Regions from separate parts of the Streptomyces sp. RK9 genome, predicted to be linked through region 3. Evidence: riboswitches for the same ligand, from Rfam matches in the RefSeq annotation. Region 3 holds a riboswitch; each other region holds the start of a gene.
What was found. A riboswitch is a leader RNA that binds a small molecule or an ion and turns the genes downstream of it on or off. The one in region 3 is predicted to bind thiamine pyrophosphate.

Region 1 (6,247 bases), 2.1 Mb from region 3:
CATCCTGGTCTTCGAACTGCTCGCCGAGGGCAATATCGCGCGGGCCGTCAAGGGTGAGAAGATCGGCACTCTCGTGGGCGAGCAGGACTCCCGGGCCTGAGCCACGTCCGTCCCCCGAGGGGATGGACGACCCCCTCGAGGGGATGGACAAAGCCCTGCCGGTCGGACACCGTGCAGGAAAGAGACGCGACGCAGCCGGCCGATCCTTGGAAGCCGGGCCTACTCAAGACACGCAGGAGCAAGTGGTGATCGAAGAGACCCTCCTCGAGGCCGAGGAGAAGATGGAGAAGGCCGTCGTGGTCGCCAAGGAGGACTTCGCCGCGATCCGTACGGGCCGTGCCCACCCGGCGATGTTCAACAAGATCGTGGCCGACTACTACGGCGCGCTGACGCCGATCAACCAGCTGGCCTCGTTCTCGGTGCCCGAGCCGCGCATGGCCGTGGTGACCCCGTTCGACAAGACCGCGCTGCGCAACATCGAGCAGGCGATCCGCGACTCGGACCTCGGCGTCAACCCGAGCAATGACGGAAACATCATCCGGGTGACCTTCCCGGAGCTCACCCAGGACCGTCGCAAGGAGTACATCAAGGTCGCCAAGACCAAGGCCGAGGACTCCAAGATCTCGATCCGGTCGATCCGTCGCAAGGCCAAGGAGACCTTCGACAAGGCGATCAAGGACGGCGACATCGGCGAGGACGAGGGCCGTCGCGCCGAGAAGGAGCTCGACGACACCACCTCCAAGTACGTCGCCCAGGTGGACGAGCTGCTCAAGCACAAGGAATCCGAGCTGCTCGAGGTCTGATCGAGTCCGACTCGACGTCCGATCTAGGTCTGAGGAATCCGAACTCCGTGAACGACACTTCCTGGGGGGCGCCGTCCAGAGCCGGGTACTGGGGGGCGCCCGACCAGGGACCGGTCCAGGGTGCTGCCCCGGCGGGTCCCGCATACGATGCGCAGGATGCACTGACTCCTTCGGAGACTCAGCCCATGCCCATCGTTCCCGACGTAGCCGCGAGCGGCGGACACCAGGACGACGACCGGGGGGCTGCTCAGCCGAGCGGCCCCCTGTTCCGTGACGGGATGCCGCCCGCGCCCTCAGCGCACCCCGCGCAGAAGCCGCAGGAGCCCATGACCGGCGCAGCACAGCCCGCCCCAGCCCCGCCGAAGAAGAAGAGCGCGGGCCGTGACCTCGGGGCGGCCATAGGCGTCGGCGTGGGTCTCGGCGCGGTCATCGTGGCCTCGCTGTTCATCGTGAAGGCCGTCTTCGTCGGCGTCATAGCGGTCGCCGTGGTGGTCGGCCTCTGGGAGCTGACGTCACGCCTCGAGGAGCGCAAGGGCATCAAGGCGCCGCTCGTACCGCTCGCGGTCGGCGGCGCCGCGATGGTTGTCGCCGGGTACGTCCGCGGGGCAGAGGGCGCCTGGGTGGCGATGGCGCTGACCGCGCTCGCGGTACTCGTCTGGCGTATGACCGAGCCGCCCGAGGGCTATCTGAAGGACGTCACGGCCGGTGTCTTCGCGGCCTTCTACGTCCCGTTCCTCGCGACGTTCGTCGCGCTGATGCTCACCGCGGACGACGGTCCGCAGCGGGTGCTGACCTTCCTGGTCCTCACGGTGGTCAGCGACACCGGGGCGTACGCGATCGGCTGGCGCTTCGGCAGGCACAAGCTCGCCCCCCGCATCAGCCCCGGCAAGACCCGCGAGGGCCTGCTCGGCGCGGTGGCCTTCGCGATGGCGGCGGGCGCGCTGTGCATGCACTTCCTGATCGACGACGGGACCTGGTGGCAGGGCCTGCTCATCGGCCTCGCGGTGGCGGCGAGCGCGACGCTCGGCGACCTCGGCGAATCGATGATCAAGCGGGACCTGGGCATCAAGGACATGGGCACGCTGCTGCCCGGTCACGGCGGGATCATGGACCGGCTCGACTCCCTGCTGCCGACGGCCCCGGTGGTGTGGCTGCTTCTTGTGGCGTTTGTCGGCACCGGCTGACCTGCGGTTTCGTGCGAAGGGGTCCGTTATCCACAGGGTGCGGGCCCTTCTTCGTATCTCTGGGACAATGGTTCAACCATGCCTAAGCCCGGAGAACTCACTTTCGTCGCCCCCCGTGGAGCCAAGAAGCCGCCGCGGCACCTCGCCGACCTCACGCCCGCCGAGCGGAAGGAAGCCGTCGCCGCGACCGGCGAGAAGCCGTTCCGCGCCAAGCAGCTCTCGCAGCACTACTTCGCCCGGTACGCCCACGACCCCGAGCAGTGGACGGACATCCCTGCCGGAGCGCGCGGCAAGCTCCAGGAGGCACTGCTTCCTGAGCTGATGTCGGTCGTGCGGCACATCAGCTGCGACGACGACACCACCCGCAAGACGCTGTGGCGGCTCTTCGACGGCACGCTGGTGGAGTCGGTGCTCATGCGCTACCCCGACCGGGTCACCATGTGCATCAGCTCCCAGGCGGGCTGCGGGATGAACTGCCCGTTCTGCGCCACGGGCCAGGCCGGGCTCGACCGGAACCTGTCGACCGCCGAGATCGTGCACCAGATCGTCGACGGCATGCGGGCCCTGCGCGACGGCGAGATCCCGGGCGGCCCCGCCCGCCTGTCGAACATCGTCTTCATGGGCATGGGCGAGCCGCTGGCGAACTACAACCGCGTGACCGGAGCGATCCGCCGCCTCACCGACCCCGAGCCGGACGGCGTGGGCCTCTCGCAGCGCGGCATCACGGTGTCCACGGTCGGCCTGGTCCCCGCCATCCACCGGTTCGCGGACGAGGGCTTCAAGTGCCGCCTCGCCATCTCGCTGCACGCCCCCGACGACGAGCTGCGCGACACCCTGGTCCCGGTCAACACGCGCTGGAAGGTGCGCGAGGTCCTGGACGCCGGCTGGGAGTACGCGGCCAAGTCGGGCCGCCGCCTGTCCATCGAGTACGCGCTCATCCGTGACATCAACGACCAGGCATGGCGTGGCGACCGGCTCGGGCGGCTGCTCAGGGGCAAGCCGGTGCACGTCAACCTGATCCCGCTGAACCCCACGCCCGGCTCGAAGTGGACGGCGTCGCGGCCCGAGGACGAGAAGGCCTTCGTCGAGGCCATCGCGGCCCATGGAGTGCCGGTCACCGTCCGTGACACCCGCGGCCAGGAGATCGACGGGGCGTGCGGGCAGCTCGCGGCGGCCGAGAGGTAGTCTGGCGGGCGTCAGTACATCTTCATATTCCGACAGGGGAGCGCCACAGCGCTGAGAGTGCGGTAATCGGCCGCAGACCCTCTGAACCTCGCCCAGGTCATTCTGGGTAGGAAGTTCGGTCGCTACTCAAGCTGTTGCGCCCTGCCCGGGACGCCGATCCGTCGGTCCCGGGCGGGGCCGCGTCTCTTCCTGGTCAACTCCAGGAGGAATGTTTTCGTGAGCACCATCAAGAGGGCCTCGGTCACCGCGGCTGCCGTGGGCCTCGGGCTCGTCGCGGTCACCGCGTGCGGCTCGGACAGCGGCTCCAAGGCCTCGGACTCCAAGTCCGTGACCCTCGTGACGCACGACTCCTTCAACGTCTCCAAGAGCGTCCTGAAGGACTTCGAGAAGTCCTCCGGCTACAAGGTCCGCGTCCTGGAGGACGGCGACGCCGGGCAGGCCGTGAACAAGGCGATCCTGTCCAAGGGCAACCCGCAGGGCGACGTCTTCTTCGGCGTCGACAACACCCTGCTCTCCCGGGCCCTCGACAACGGCGTCTTCGAGCCGTACGAGGCCAAGGGCGCGGACACGGTCCTGCCGCAGTACCGGCTCGCCGGGGGCGAGAAGGGCGTCACGCCCATCGACTCCGGCGACATCTGCGTGAACTACGACAAGAAGTACTTCGCCGACAAGAAGCTGGCGCCGCCGAAGACCCTCGACGACCTGATCAAGCCGCAGTACAAGAACCTCCTCGTCACCGAGAACGCCTCGACGTCCTCGCCCGGCCTCGGCTTCGTGCTCGGCACCGCCGCGAAGTACGGCGACGACGGCTGGGAGTCGTACTGGAAGAAGCTGAAGGCCAACGGCGTCAAGGTCGTCGACGGCTGGGAGCAGGCCTACAACGAGGAGTTCTCCGGCTCGGCCGGCGGCAAGAAGGCCAAGGGCGACCGGCCGCTCGTCGTGTCGTACGCCTCGTCGCCGCCCGTCGAGGTCCTCTACGCCAAGCCGCAGCCCAAGGAGGCCCCGACGGGTGTCGCCACGGGCACCTGCTTCCGCCAGGTCGAGTACGCGGGCCTGCTCAAGGGCGCGAAGAACGAGAAGGGCGGCAAGGCGCTCCTCGACTTCATGATCAGCAAGAAGTTCCAGGACGACATGCCGCTCCAGATGTTCGTGAACCCGGTGGTGAAGGCCGCGGAGACGCCCGAGCTGTTCCGCAAGTTCGGCGTGACGGTCGACAAGCCGCAGACCTTGGCCCCCAAGAAGATCGCCGACAACCGTGAGCAGTGGGTCAAGTCGTGGACCTCGCTCGTTCTGAAGTAGCCGAGTCCCGTTCCGGGAAGGCCCGCAAGGGTCTTTCCGGCGGGTGGCGCGGAAGCGCGGCTCGGCTCGGCCTCATGGCCCTGCCCGTCGCGTTCTTCGGCGTCTTCTTCGCCTACCCCGTCGCCGCGATCGTCGCGCGCGGCCTGAAGCCGGACGGGAGCTGGCGGTTCGGGCGGATCACCGAGGTCCTCGGGCAGTCCGACATCCAGCAGGTGCTGTGGTTCACCACCTGGCAGGCGCTCGCGTCGACCGCGCTCACGCTCCTCGTCGCGCTCCCCGGCGCGTACGTCTTCGCGCGCTTCGACTTCCCCGGGAAACAGGTCCTCCGGGCCGTCGTCACCGTGCCGTTCGTGCTGCCGACGGTCGTCGTCGGCACGGCCTTCCTCGCCCTGATCGGGCGCGGCGGCCTCTTCGACGAGCTGTGGGGGATGCGCCTGGACACCACGGTGTGGGCGATCCTGCTCGCGCACGTCTTCTTCAACTACGCCGTCGTCGTGCGCACCGTCGGCGGGCTCTGGGCGCAGCTCGACCCGCGTCAGGAGGAGGCCGCGCGGATGCTCGGCGCGTCCCGCGCGCGGGCCTGGCGGACGGTGACGCTGCCCGCGCTCGCGCCCGCCGTCGCGGCGGCCGCGCTGATGGTCTTCCTGTTCACGTTCACGTCGTTCGGTGTCGTCCAGATCCTCGGCGGACCGGCGTACTCGACCCTCGAAGTCGAGATCTACCGGCAGACGGCGCAGCTCCTGGACCTGCCGACCGCCGCCGTCCTCACGCTCGTGCAGTTCGCGGCCGTCGGCGCGGTCCTCGCCGTGCACGCCTGGACCGTGCGCCGGCGCGAGAGCGCGCTGAAGCTGGTGGACGCCTCCGCGACGGTCCGGCGGCCGCGCGGCGCCGGGCAGTGGAGCCTGCTCGGCTTCGTGCTCCTGACCGTCGCCCTGCTGATCCTGCTGCCGCTCGGCGTCCTGGTGCAGCGGTCGTTCGACGGGCCCGACGGATTCGGATTCCTGTACTACGAGACGCTGCGGTCGGCCGACGGCGGGGCGTTCCTCGTCCCGGCCATCGACGCCATCGGGAACTCCCTGCGGTACGCCGTCGTGGCCACGGCCATCGCGGTGGTCATCGGCGGACTCGCGGCGGCCGCGCTCACCCGGCGCGCGGGGCGGCTCGTGCGCGGGTTCGACGCGCTCCTGATGCTGCCGCTCGGCGTGTCCGCGGTGACCGTCGGCTTCGGCTTCCTGATCACGCTGGACGAGCCGCCCCTCGACCTGCGGGCGTCCTGGTTCCTGGTGCCGCTCGCGCAGGCGCTGGTGGGCGTGCCGTTCGTCGTCCGCACCATGCTGCCCGTCCTGCGCGCGGTCGACGGGCGGCTGCGCGAGGCCGCGGCCGTGCTCGGGGCCTCGCCGCTGCGGGCCTGGCGGGAGGTCGACTTCCCGCTGGTCAGGCGGGCGCTGCTGATCGCCGCGGGCTTCGCCTTCGCCGTGTCGCTCGGCGAGTTCGGCGCCACGGTGTTCATCGCCCGGCCGGACAACCCGACGCTGCCGGTCGCCGTGGCACGGCTGCTCGGACGCGCCGGGGACCTCAACTACGGGCAGGCGATGGCCCTGTCGACGATTCTGATGCTGGTGTGCGCGGTGTCGCTGCTGCTCCTTGAGCGGCTGCGCACGGAACGTACGACGGGAGAGTTCTGATGACGGCCACGCAGGCGAAGCCCGGGGCGACCGGGGCCGCCGCCGACGCGCTGCTGCGCCTGGAGGACGTGACGGTGCGGTTCGGGGCCCG
Region 2 (6,247 bases), on a different replicon from region 3:
GCTGGCCGCCGAGCGCCCAGCCGGTCGAGAAGCCGCGGCGGAACGACAGCGTCACATACGTCTGTCCGGTGGCGAACGCGATCGCGCCGACGGCGATGACGACCACCGACGGCATCAGGACGCCGAGGACGACACCGAGGAAGCCGACGAACGCGAGCAGCCGCCAGCGCAGCCGCGCCTTGTACTGCAGCAGCACCTCGCCGAGCAGCCACAGCGCGACTCCGCCGAACGCGATGTAGAGGACCGTCCAGCCCATGTACGCCCCTCTCCCCTGCGGCCGCGGCCCCAGGGGTACGACCGGTCAGGCCTGCTGGTGGTGCAGGCCCAGGTTTTCGTAGATCTCCAGCGTCGCCGTGGAGTTGTTCAAGGTGATGAAGTGCAGCCCCGGCACTCCCTCGGCCAGCAGCCGCGCGCAGAACTCCGTCGCGAACTCGATGCCAATGGAGCGTACAGCCGCGGGATCGTCTTGGGACCTGAGGATCCGCTCTTTCAGTTCCGGCGGGAAGTCCGCGTTGCTGAGCTGCGGCAATCGCTCCAGTTGGCGCACGTTCGTCACCGGCATGATCTCCGGGATGATCGGCGTCCCGCAGCCCGCCGCCTCGACGCGGTCGCGCAGGCGCAGGTATTCCTCCGGGTGGAAGAACATCTGGGTGATGGCGTAGTCGGCGCCCGCGCGGCACTTGTCGACGAAGTGCTCGACGTCGGCCTCCCAGCTGTCCGAGCGGGGGTGCATCGCGGGGAAGGCGGCGACGCCCACGCAGAAGTCGCCGGACTCCTTGATGAGGCGTACCAGCTCGGCGGCGTAGGTCAGCCCCTCGGGGTGCTTGACCCACTCGCCCATCGGGTCGCCGGGCGGGTCGCCGCGCAGCGCGAGCATGTTGCGGATCCCGGCGTCCGCGTACTGTCCGATGATGTTGCGCAGTTCGGCGACGGAGTGGTCGACGGCGGTGAGGTGGGCGACGGGCGTCAGGGTCGAGTCGGCGACGATCTGCTGGGTCTCGCGCACCGTGCCCGCGCGCGTGGAGCCGCCGGCACCGTACGTCACGGAGACGAAGCTGGGTGCGACGGCCTCGACCCGGCGCAGCGAGTTCCAGAGGATCCGCTCGCCCTTGGGGGTCTTCGGCGCCGAGAACTCGAACGAGTACGTGGTCTTGCCGGTCGCGAGCATGTCGCGCACGGTGCGTGCGCGGTCAGTCCTGGTGGAAGCAGTGCCTAGGGCCATACCGGCAGGTTAGCCAGGCTGGGGCGGTCGCCCAACCGCACGTTGGTCATTTGTCCCGTTAGTCGGTTTGTTGTCCACGCATCGGACACCATGGGGGTGTTGCTCAAACAGGCGTACGAATGCGGGGCCGGGCGCACAGGAGTGCGGGCGCGGCCGCCGTCAGACCGCACGCAGGCGCTTCGCGAAGTCCGCCGCGGCGGCGCCGGGGTCGTCCGCCTCGGTGATGGCGCGGACGACCACCACCCGGCGCGCGCCCGCCTCGACGACCTCGTCCAGATTGCGCGCGTCGATGCCGCCGATGGCGAACCACGGGCGGTCGGTGCCGAGCGCGGCCGTGTACCGGACCAGGTCCAGGCCCGGGGCGTGGCGGCCCGGCTTCGTGGGCGTCGGCCAGCACGGGCCGGTGCAGAAGTAGTCCACGCCCTCCTGGACGGCGGCCGCCGCGGCCTCGTGCTCGGCGTGCGTGGAGCGGCCGATCAGGACGTCGTCGCCGGTCGCGCCGAGGATGGCGCGGGCCGCGGGCACGGGCAGGTCGCCCTGGCCCAGGTGCAGCACGTCGGCGCCCGCGGCGTGGGCGACGTCCGCGCGGTCGTTCACCGCGAGGAGCTTGCCGTGGCGGCGGCATGCGTCCGCGAAGACCTGGAGGTGCTCCAGCTCCTCGGCGGCCTCCATGCCCTTGTCGCGCAGCTGCACGATGTCGACACCGCCCGCGAGGACGGCGTCGAGGAACTCGGGGAGGTCCCCCTGGCGCTTGCGCGCGTCGACGCACAGGTAGAGCAGGGCGTCGGCGAGCCGGGCGCGCGCGGAGGCGCCCGCCGTGTCGGTGGCCATGAAGAGGTCCCCCCGTGTCGGTGGCGTACGGGCCGCGGCCGCGGCCCGTACGCCGGACGGTTGTTTCAGGTCAGACGGCGAGCGCCTGCGCGCGGCGCTTCACCTCCGTCCCGCGATTCTCGCTCAGGGCCTGCGCGGGGGTGCCGGGCAGGGTCGGGTCGGGGGTGAAGAGCCACTCCAGTGCCTCTTCGTCGGTGAAGCCGTCGTCCCGCAGGAGGGTCAGGGTGCCTACGAGGCCCTTGACCACCTTGTCGCCGTCGATGAAGGCGGCGGGCACCTGCAGCGCGCGGTTCTCACCGCGGCGCACGGCGATCAGCTGGCCCTCCTTGACCAGCTGGCGCACGCGCGTCACCTCCACGTCGAGCATCTCTGCGATGTCGGGGAGGTGCAGCCAGGCGGGGACGAGAGCATCGGTCTTTGCGTCAATCTCGGTCACGGATCAAGCGTGCCATTTCTGGCCGGGGGCCGGTAGCGGGGGTGGGGTGCCCTTGCGCCCCACGGTGCCCCATGGGGGTATCGGCAGCTGGAGTGGTCCTTGAGGTGACCCGGAACCGGGGGCTGTGCCCACGGGGTGGTGGCCCCCGGACGAGGGCCACCACCGAGCAGACGGGTCAGGAGGTGGTGGCGCGTTTCAGGGGGGTCGACGGGTCCGCCGTCAGGGTCGGGTCCATGCGGGCCCCGGCCTCGATGAGCTTGCGCCCCTGGGCCAGGTCGCGGGGCCGCCCCACCGCCAGGAGAGCGGTCAGGGCGCCGCCCCGCAGCCAGCACACCGACCAGGCCGGGTCCCCGGAGGCGCCCCGCCAGACCAGTTCGTCGCCGGGTGCGTGATGCCCCGCGTACTGGACGAAGCGCCCGAACTGCTCGGACCAGAAGTACGGCACGGGGTCGTAGGCCGTCGGGCTCTCCCCGACGATGTCGGCGGCGACCGTGCGCGGCCCCTGGACGGCGTTGTCCCAGTGGTGCACGAGCAGCCGCTCCCCGTACCGCCGCGAGGGGAAGGACGCGCAGTCGCCGACCGCGTACACGTCGGGCACGGACGTGCGCAGACGCTCGTCGGCGAGCACCTCGCGGTGGGCGCCGAGTGCGATCCCGGAGCCCGCGAGCCACGCCGTTGCGGGCCGCGCCCCGATGCCGACGACCACGGCCCCCGCGGGCAGCCGCGTGCCGTCGTCGAGGAACACCGCACCCGGCTCGACGCGCTCCACGCGCGCGTGGGTGCGCAGTTCGGCCCCTGCGTCCGCGTACCAGGCCGCCATCGGCGCCGCGACCTCGGCGGGCAGCGCGCCCGCGAGCGGCCGGTCGGCGGCCTCGACGACGGTCACCGAGCAGCCCGCCTCCCGCGCCGCCGTGGCGAACTCGGCGCCGATCCAGCCCGCGCCCACGACCACGACGTCGTGCTGCTCGGCGAGGACGGGCCGCAGCCGTTCGGCGTCGTCGAGGGTGCGCAGCAGGTGCACGCCCGGGACGCCCTCGGAGCCGGGCAGGCTGATCGGTTCGGCTCCGGTCGCGAGGACCAGGCTGTCGTACGCGACCGGGCCCGCCTCGGTGTCGAGTTCGTGGTCGGCCGGGCGGACGCCGGTGACGTCGACGCCGAGCCGCAGGTCCACGCCCAGGGCGTCGAAGTCGATGTCGAAGGCCGAGCCCTCCGCCTTGCCGAGCAGCACCGCCTTCGACAGCGGCGGCCGGTCGTACGGCTGATGGGGCTCCGCGCCGATCAGCGTCACCGTGCCCGTGAACCCCTGCTCGCGCAGCGCCACGGCGGACTGCACCCCGGCCATCCCGGCGCCGACGATCACCACGCGCCGCCCCGACTCCACCCGCTTCTGGTCCTCGCTCACCCGATCAACTGTAGGACGGCGCCCCCACCCGCGGACACGACGGGCTTAACCGCCCGCGGGACGACGGGCTACGCTGACCGTGCAGAGCACTCGCGGGAGCCCGGACGCACCGGGCTGAGAGGGAGGCTGGGACGGCCTCCGACCGTACGAACCTGATCCGGGTCATGCCGGCGAAGGGAGGGGCTGGACGCCCATGCGTTCCCGTACGAATGCAGCACCACGCACGAGCACGAGTACCGGTACAGGTACAGACGTCCTCGTCATCGGTGGTGGGGTCATCGGACTCGTCACCGCCTGGCGGGCCGCGCAGCGCGGTCTCGCCGCCACCGTCGTCGACCCCGAGCCCGGCGGCGGCGCGGCGCAGGTCGCGGCGGGCATGCTGGCCGCCGTCACCGAACTCCACCACGGCGAGCAGACCCTGCTCGGCCTCAACCTCGCCTCCGCGCGCCGCTATCCGGACTTCGTGGCCGAGCTGACGGAGGCGACCGGGCACGACGTCGGCTATCGCGCGTGCGGCACGCTCGCCGTCGCCCTCGACTCCGACGACCGCGCCCACCTGCGCGAACTCCACGCCCTCCAGCAGCGGTCGGGGCTCACCCCGGAGTGGCTGAACGGCCGCGAGTGCCGCCGTCTCGAACCGATGCTCGCTCCGGGGGTACGGGGCGGGCTGCGCGTCGACGGCGACCATCAGGTCGACCCGCGCAGGCTCACGGCCGCCCTCGTCGTGGCCTGCGAGCAGGCCGGGGTGACGTTCACGCGCGCGTGGGCGCGGGAGCTTTCGGTGGTGCGGGAGCGGGCCACCGGCGTCGTCCTCGCCGACGGCACCGCGCTGGCCGCCGGGCAGACGGTGCTCGCCGGGGGCAGCCTCAGCGGGCGGCTCGCGGGGGTGCCCGCCGACGTGCTGCCGCCGGTGCGGCCCGTGAAGGGGCAGGTGCTGCGGCTCACGGTGCCCGGGCGGTACGCGCCGTTCCTGCACCGCACCGTGCGGGCCGTCGTCCGCGGCAGCCACGTCTATCTGGTGCCGCGCGTCAGCGGTGAGCTGGTCGTCGGCGCGACCAGCGAGGAACTGGGCTGGGACACCACGGTCACGGCGGGCGGCGTGTACGAACTGCTGCGCGACGCCCACGAACTCGTACCCGGCATCACGGAGCTGCCGCTCACGGAGACCCGCGCCGGGCTGCGGCCCGCGTCCCCCGACAACGCGCCCCTCCTCGGCCCCACCGCGCTGCCCGGTCTGCACCTGGCCACCGGCCACTACCGCAACGGCGTCCTCCTGACACCCGTCACCGGGGACGTCATGGCGCACGCGCTGGCCACGGGTGAACTGCCGGAGGTGGCACGGGCGTTCACACCGGCCCGCTTCACGAACCTCCCCCACCCACCCTCCGCACCCACCGCGCCCACCGGCCCCACTTCCCCCAAGGACCTCACGGAGCTGTCCGCATGACCACGCCGTTCGCCGTATTCGCCGTCTCCGTCAACGGAGAAGTACGAGACGTGGCCGCCGGGACCACGCTCGACACCGTCGTCGCCCAACTGTCCACCGCGCACTCCGGTGTCGCCGCCGCGCTCAACGAGACCGTCGTCCCGCGCGCGGAGTGGGCCACCACCGCGCTCAGCGACGGCGACCGCGTCGAAGTCCTCACCGCCGTCCAGGGAGGCTGACGCGACATGGCGGACGACCCCTTCGTCATCGGCGGCCTCACCCTGTCGTCGCGACTGATCATGGGTACGGGCGGTGCGCCCAGCCTCGACGTCCTGGAGCGGTCCCTCGTCGCCTCCGGTACGGAGCTGACGACCGTCGCGATGCGGCGGCTCGACCCGGGTGTGCAGGGCTCCGTGCTTTCCGTCCTGGACCGGCTCGGCATCCGGGTCCTTCCGAACACGGCGGGCTGCTTCACCGCGGGCGAGGCCGTCCTGACCGCGCGGCTCGCGCGCGAGGCCCTCGGCACGGACCTGGTGAAGCTGGAGGTCATCGCGGACGAGCGCACGCTCCTGCCCGACCCGGTGGAGCTCCTCGACGCGGCCGAGGTCCTCGTCGACGACGGCTTCACCGTGCTTCCGTACACCAATGACGACCCCGTGCTCGCCCGGAAGCTGGAGGACGTGGGCTGCGCCGCCGTCATGCCGCTCGGCTCGCCCATCGGCTCCGGGCTCGGCATCCGCAACCCGCACAACTTCCAGCTCATCGTGGAGCAGGTGAGCGTGCCGGTGATCCTGGACGCAGGGGCCGGTACGGCGTCGGACGCGAGCCTCGCGATGGAGCTGGGCTGCGCCGGGGTGATGCTCGCGTCGGCCGTGACGCGGGCCCGTGAGCCCGTCCTCATGGCCGAGGCGATGCGCCACGGCGTCCTGG
Region 3 (6,247 bases):
ACTCGTCTACGTCGTACGGAAGTTCATATCCAGCTCGTCCTCATCCCGAAGCGACTGGTGAAGTTCCGTAGCGCCCGGTGAAAGGGAAAGCAAGGGTTCCCTCCCCAGGGGGAAGTTTTCTGTCACAGCGCCCCTCACCGGTGGCCAAGGGTTAGAGTCCGAAAACCGACGCGGGGGGCGATCCCCGTAGGCGGGCCCACTACCCCCACTCGTCTGCCTCCGGGCGCGGGTGGATCCCCCTGTGCTTCGGGAGTGACCCATGGCCTCGGTTGACGACGCACCCCCGGACGTTCGGTCCGCCGACCCCGAAGGCAGGGACGCTTCGGGTGAAGGGCCGTCAACTCCCCTGAACAGAGGGCTTCTTACGGGCAGAGAACTCCTTGCGGGCAGCGGCCCCGGAGCGCCCTCCGACGCCGCTCCGGCGGGAGTCGGCCCCACCCTCATCGGCTCCGTGCAGCGAGCCATGCGCCTCCTGGAGGCCGCCGCCGCGCACCCCGGCGGTGCCCCCGCGAAGCAGCTGGCCCGTGAGGCGGGCCTGGCCCTGCCGACCGCGTACCACCTGCTGCGGACCCTGAGCCACGAGGGCTATCTGCGCCGGGAGAAGGGCGTGTTCGTGCTCGGCGACGCGGCGGAGCGGCTGAGCGCGGGAGCGGCGGAGCAGAACCGCCGGGCCATGATCGGCGAAACTCTGGAGTACTGGCGCGACGCCATCGGCGTTCCTGTGTACTTCGCCCTCTACCGCGACGGTGAGATCGAGATCGTGTCCGTCGCCGACACCGCGGGCAACCCGGCCGTCGAGGAGTGGGCCGACTTCCGCGAGACCGGCCACGCCCATGCCATCGGACAGTGCCTCCTCGCCCAACTCGACGACGCGGCACGGCGGGACCACCTCGACCGCCATCCGGTCCGCTCCCTCACCCCGAACACGGTGCGTGACGACCGGACGTTCCTGAGGCGGCTGGAAGCGGTGGGGCGGATGACGCCGGTGACGGAGCATCAGGAGTACGCGCTCGGGACGGTCTGCGCCGCGATCCCGGTCACGGTGGGCACCACCGCGGCCACGGTGGCGATCTCCGTTCCGTCGTCGCAGGCGAGCCGTCTGGCGCCGGCGACACGGCTGTTGCAGGAGGAGCTCGGAAAGCTACTAAGGACACTCGCCTTCTCTATCAGCATCTGAAAACTCACTCCTTGTGATCTGGTGTGTACGTTAAGCAAGATGCCATGAGTGTCAGGGAGTTGGTTCCTGCCACCACCAGGCTAATGACGGGGTAGGCGGCGATGCGCGAGTCGGTCCAGGCAGAGGTCATGATGAGCTTCCTTGTGTCGGAGGAGCTGTCGTTCCGCATCCCGGTGGAGCTGCGGTACGAGACGCGCGATCCCTATGCCGTGCGGCTGACCTTCCACCTCCCCGGCGATGTCCCGGTGACCTGGGCCTTCGGGCGGGAGCTCCTGGCCGACGGGGTGGGCAGGGCGTGCGGGGACGGGGATGTGCGGATCGCGCCGATCGACCCCGAGCACTCGGACGACGTGCTGATCCGGCTTCAAGTGGGCCAGGACCAGGCGCTGTTCAGGGTGAGCATCCCGCCGCTGCTCGCCTTCCTCGACCGGACGGACAAGCTGGTGCCGCTGGGGCAGGAGCGGACGCTCGTCGACTTCGAGACGCACCTCGACGAGGCCCTGGACCGGATCCTCGCGGAGGAGCAGAGCGCGGGCTGAGGGGCGGCGGTTCCTCGCAGGCCCTGACTGTCGGCAGTTCGGGGCATTTCATGGCATCGCCGTCGCAGAGTGTCACGTCTTGCGGCGGCGGCCCTTCCCGGCGAGGGAGGGGCGGCGAGGCGCAGGGCGGGCAGAGGGAGCGGTGGGCGCGGTGCCGGACGGCGGGGCCGAGGGGGGCTCTGCCGGGGCGGGGCCGGGGCCTGAGCGGTCGGCGGAGACGACCAGGGCCGCGAGGGCGGTGGTGACGGGGACGGAGGCGACGAGGCCGATGGAGCCGATGAGGGTGCGGACGATCTCCTCGGCGACCAGTTCGCTGTTGGCGACGGTGCCCACGCTGCTCTGGGCGATGGAGAAGAGCAGCAGGAGGGGGAGGGCGGCGCCCGCGTAGGCGAGGACGAGGGTGTTGACGACCGAGGCGATGTGGTCGCGGCCGATGCGGATGCCCGCGCGGTACAGGCCGCGCCAGCCCATCGACGGATTGGCCTGGTGCAGCTCCCAGACCGCGGAGGTCTGGGTGACGGTGACGTCGTCGAGGACACCGAGCGAGCCGATGATGACGCCCGCGAGCAGCAGGCCGCTCATGTCGATGTCGGGGTAGAGACCGTGGATCAGGCCGGTGTTGTCGTCCGTGTTGCCGGTCAGGGAGGCCCAGCCGATGAACAGGGAGCCGAGCAGGCCGATGAGCAGGAGGGAGATCAGGGTGCCGAGCACCGCGACCGAGGTGCGCGCCGTCAGGCCGTGGCACATGTAGAGCGCGCACAGCATGATCGCGCTCGCGCCGATCACGGCGACGACCAGGGGGTTCGAGCCCTGCAGGATCGCGGGGAGGATGAAGAAGGTCAGGACCAGGAAGCTCACCGCGAGGGCGACCAGGGCCATGACGCCGCGCAGCCGTCCCACCACGACGACGGCCAGGGCGAAGATGCCGGCGAGCAGGGCCATCGGGAGCTTGCGGTTCACGTCGGTGACCGAGTACTGGAGGTCCTTGGGGGCCTTGGGCTCATAGGCGACCACCACGTCCTGGCCCGCGCGCAGCTGCCGGGGGGAGTCCGGCTGGACGATCTCGGTGAAGGTGCGGCCCTTGTCCGGGCCGCTGGTGACCTTGACCGTGGCCCGGCCGCAGGTGCCCTCCGCGCGGGACTGGGCGGACTGGCCCTCGGCGGTGGAGGTGTCGCCGTTGGGCGGGGTCTGCGAGGCGTTGAGGTCCTTGCAGGGGAGCTTCTCCAGCTTCGTCACGGTGGCCGACTGGGTCTGCCGGTCGAAGCCGACTCCGGTGCGTTCGTGGGCCGGGGCCCCGCCGGGCCACAGCACCACGAGGCCGACGAGGACCGCGGTGGCGAACGGGATCAGGACGGCGGCGATGACCTTGCGCAGATGCTGGGACACGGGGGCTGCGGGGCCGTGGCTGTGGGAGTGGCCGTGCGGCTCCTGGGCGGGGGGTCCGGTGGGCGGCTGTGTGGTGGTCACGGCCCGATCATCGCAAGAACGGTGGGGGCCCTCTGTTCACCGCGCCCGACAGGACGCTAGCGTGGAGGCACCTTTGCAATCGCGGGAGCTCGGAGCACCGGGCTGAGAGGGCGCTGACCTCCGTACGAACGGCCACGAACCGGTTCGTACCGTACGGAAGCCGCTGCGTCGACCGCCGAACCTGTTACCGGGTAATGCCGGCGTAGGGAGTAGGTCTCATGACCATCAAGGACGCACGCACGCCTGCCTCAAGCACGCCCGAGGGCGCGGAGGCCGGGAAGTCCATCGGCTGGCACAAGGCGTACGTCGAGGGCTCGCGCCCCGACCTGCGGGTGCCGGTCCGCCAGGTGCACCTCACCAACGGCAAGGCGGTCACGCTGTACGACACCTCGGGTCCGTACACCGACCCGTCGGCCGAGACGGACGTCCGCCGCGGTCTGCCGCCGCTGCGGGAGAACTGGATCATCGCCCGCGGCGACACCGAGGAGTACGCGGGCCGCCCGCCCCGTCCCGAGGACGACGGCATCAAGCACACCTCGCCGCGCGGCGGGCTCAAGAACCTCGACGCGGTCTTCCCCGGCCGCCCGCGCCAGCCGCGCCGGGGCCGCGCGGGTCAGGTGGTGACGCAGCTCGCGTACGCCCGTCGCGGCGAGATCACACCCGAGATGGAGTTCATCGGGATCCGCGAGAACATGGACCCCGAGATCGTGCGTGCCGAGGTCGCCGCGGGCCGTGCCGTGATCCCGGCGAACGTGAACCACCCGGAGATCGAGCCGATGGTCATCGGCAAGAAGTTCCTGGTGAAGGTCAACGCCAACATCGGCAACTCCGCGGTCACCTCCTCCATCGAGGAGGAGGTGGACAAGATGACCTGGGCGACCCAGTGGGGCGCGGACACGGTCATGGACCTGTCCACGGGGCGCAACATCCACACGACCCGTGAGTGGGTCCTGCGCAACTCCCCCGTGCCGATCGGCACCGTGCCGCTCTACCAGGCCCTGGAGAAGGTCGACGGCCGGGCCGAGGAGCTGAGCTGGGAGATCTACAAGGACACGGTCATCGAGCAGGCCGAGCAGGGCGTGGACTACATGACGGTGCACGCGGGCGTGCGCCTTCCGTACGTCCCGCTGACCGCCAACCGCAAGACGGGCATCGTCTCGCGCGGCGGCTCGATCATGGCGGCGTGGTGCCTCGCGCACCACAAGGAGAGTTTCCTGTACGAGCACTTCGAGGAGCTGTGCGAGATCCTCGCGGCGTACGACGTGACGTACTCGCTCGGCGACGGCCTTCGCCCCGGTTCGATCGCGGACGCCAACGACGAGGCGCAGTTCGCGGAGTTGCGCACGCTCGGGGAACTCAACCAGATCGCCAAGCGTCATAACGTACAGACGATGATCGAGGGCCCCGGTCACGTCCCGATGCACAAGATCAAGGAGAACATCGACCTCCAGCAGGAGATCTGCGAGGAGGCGCCGTTCTACACGCTCGGCCCGCTCACCACGGACATCGCGCCCGCGTACGACCACATCACCTCCGGCATCGGCGCCGCGATGATCGGCTGGTGGGGCACGGCGATGCTCTGCTACGTCACGCCCAAGGAGCACCTCGGCCTGCCCAACCGCGACGACGTGAAGACCGGCGTCATCACGTACAAGATCGCGGCCCACGCGGCGGACCTCGCCAAGGGTCACCCGGGCGCACAGGACTGGGACGACGCCCTCTCCGACGCGCGCTTCGAGTTCCGCTGGGAGGACCAGTTCAACCTGGCCCTCGACCCGGTCACGGCCCGGGAGTTCCACGACGAGACGCTGCCCGCCGAGCCCGCGAAGACGGCGCACTTCTGCTCGATGTGCGGGCCGAAGTTCTGCTCGATGAAGATCTCCCAGGACATTCGCCGTGAGCACGGCACGACGAAGACGGAGATCGAGGAGGGCATGGAACAGAAGTCGAAGGAGTTCGCGGCCGCGGGGAACCGGGTGTATCTGCCGTTGGCCGAGTGAGCGGGGCGGACGGGGGCGGTAAGCGGGCGGTGATTGGTGGAAGGCGGTTTCCCCGGGCTGGGGGGATCGGCAGACTGGGCGTATGACTGCCAGTTCCTTGAGCAAGGGTGCCAATCTTCCCGTCGGGTCGGCGGCGGTGCGTGCGGAGCTCGGCTGGGGTGAGGGGCCCGGTGGGCCCACCGCCGATGCCTCGGCGCTGCTGCTCACCGCCGCCGGACGCGTGCGTGACGACGCTGACTTCGTGTTCTACAACCAGCCGCGGCACGCGTCCGGCGCCGTGCGGCACCTGGGGAAGCAGAGTGCCGCCGGCGTCACCACGGACACGGTCGAGGTGGATCTGCGGTCCCTGGAGAGCGGCGTCGAGCGGGTGTTGCTGTGCGCCTCGGCCGACGGGGGGACGTTCGGGCAGCTCACCGGGCTCACGTTGCGGCTGCTCGACTCCGTCACCGGGAGCGAGTTGGCCCGCTTCGAGATGACCGCGACGTCGGAGACGGCGTTCATAGGTGGCGAGTTGTATCTGCGGGGCGGGCAGTGGAAGTTCCGCGCGGTGGGTCAGGGGTACGACTCCGGGCTCGCCGGGCTCGCCACCGACTTCGGCATCACGGTGGACGAGGAGGAGCCGGCCGCTCCGGCGCAGCCTGTTGCCCCGGCGGCTCCCGCGCCTCCGGTGGCGCCCCCTGCCCCCGCACCTCCTGCAGCCCCGGCCCCGCCCATCACCCCCGCCGCCCCGACCACCCCCTCACCCCCCTCCTCCACCCCCCGCCTCACCAAGGGCGAGGAGCTGCTCCCCGTCGACATGCGCAAGCGCCTCTCGCTGCGCAAGGAGCAGGTGGCCGTCAGCCTGCGCAAGCGTGGGGCTGAAGGGGTCACCGCGCGCGTCATCCTCGTGCTCGACGCCTCCGGTTCCATGTCGTTCCTGTACTCCAAGGGCATCGTGGCCGATGTCGTGGAGCGGATGGCCGCCGTGGCCGCGCAGTTGGACGACGACGGGGAGATGCAGGCCTGGACGTTCGCCTCGCACCCCGCGCGGTTGCCCGATCTGCGGCTCGGGGAGCTGCCGGACT

Region 1: linked by a shared signal. The riboswitch ahead of AB6L24_RS33810 (thiamine ABC transporter substrate binding subunit) and the one ahead of thiC (phosphomethylpyrimidine synthase ThiC) in region 3 are both predicted to bind thiamine pyrophosphate.
Region 2: linked by a shared signal. The riboswitch ahead of thiO (glycine oxidase ThiO) and the one ahead of thiC (phosphomethylpyrimidine synthase ThiC) in region 3 are both predicted to bind thiamine pyrophosphate.

Annotation. Positions count from the first base shown of each region.
Region 1 is NZ_CP173704.1:3,045,817-3,052,063, forward strand. It holds gene pyrH (UMP kinase) at 1-100, shown strand, start outside; gene frr (ribosome recycling factor) at 246-803, shown strand; gene AB6L24_RS33800 (phosphatidate cytidylyltransferase) at 851-1,987, shown strand; gene rlmN (23S rRNA (adenine(2503)-C(2))-methyltransferase RlmN) at 2,066-3,172, shown strand; TPP riboswitch at 3,197-3,303, shown strand; gene AB6L24_RS33810 (thiamine ABC transporter substrate binding subunit) at 3,389-4,471, shown strand; gene AB6L24_RS33815 (ABC transporter permease) at 4,546-6,156, shown strand; gene AB6L24_RS33820 (ABC transporter ATP-binding protein) at 6,156-6,247, shown strand, end outside.
Region 2 is NZ_CP173703.1:2,270,643-2,276,889, reverse strand. It holds gene AB6L24_RS09085 (hypothetical protein) at 1-256, opposite strand, end outside; gene metF (methylenetetrahydrofolate reductase [NAD(P)H]) at 302-1,222, opposite strand; gene thiE (thiamine phosphate synthase) at 1,382-2,053, opposite strand; gene AB6L24_RS09070 (Rv2175c family DNA-binding protein) at 2,124-2,489, opposite strand; gene AB6L24_RS09065 (NAD(P)/FAD-dependent oxidoreductase) at 2,665-3,891, opposite strand; TPP riboswitch at 3,974-4,087, shown strand; gene thiO (glycine oxidase ThiO) at 4,085-5,338, shown strand; gene thiS (sulfur carrier protein ThiS) at 5,335-5,556, shown strand; gene AB6L24_RS09050 (thiazole synthase) at 5,563-6,247, shown strand, end outside.
Region 3 is NZ_CP173704.1:975,593-981,839, reverse strand. It holds gene AB6L24_RS24510 (DUF5326 family protein) at 1-61, shown strand, start outside; gene AB6L24_RS24505 (IclR family transcriptional regulator) at 452-1,177, shown strand; gene AB6L24_RS24500 (SsgA family sporulation/cell division regulator) at 1,279-1,716, shown strand; gene AB6L24_RS24495 (YibE/F family protein) at 1,789-3,183, opposite strand; TPP riboswitch at 3,255-3,409, shown strand; gene thiC (phosphomethylpyrimidine synthase ThiC) at 3,402-5,183, shown strand; gene AB6L24_RS24485 (VWA domain-containing protein) at 5,266-6,247, shown strand, end outside.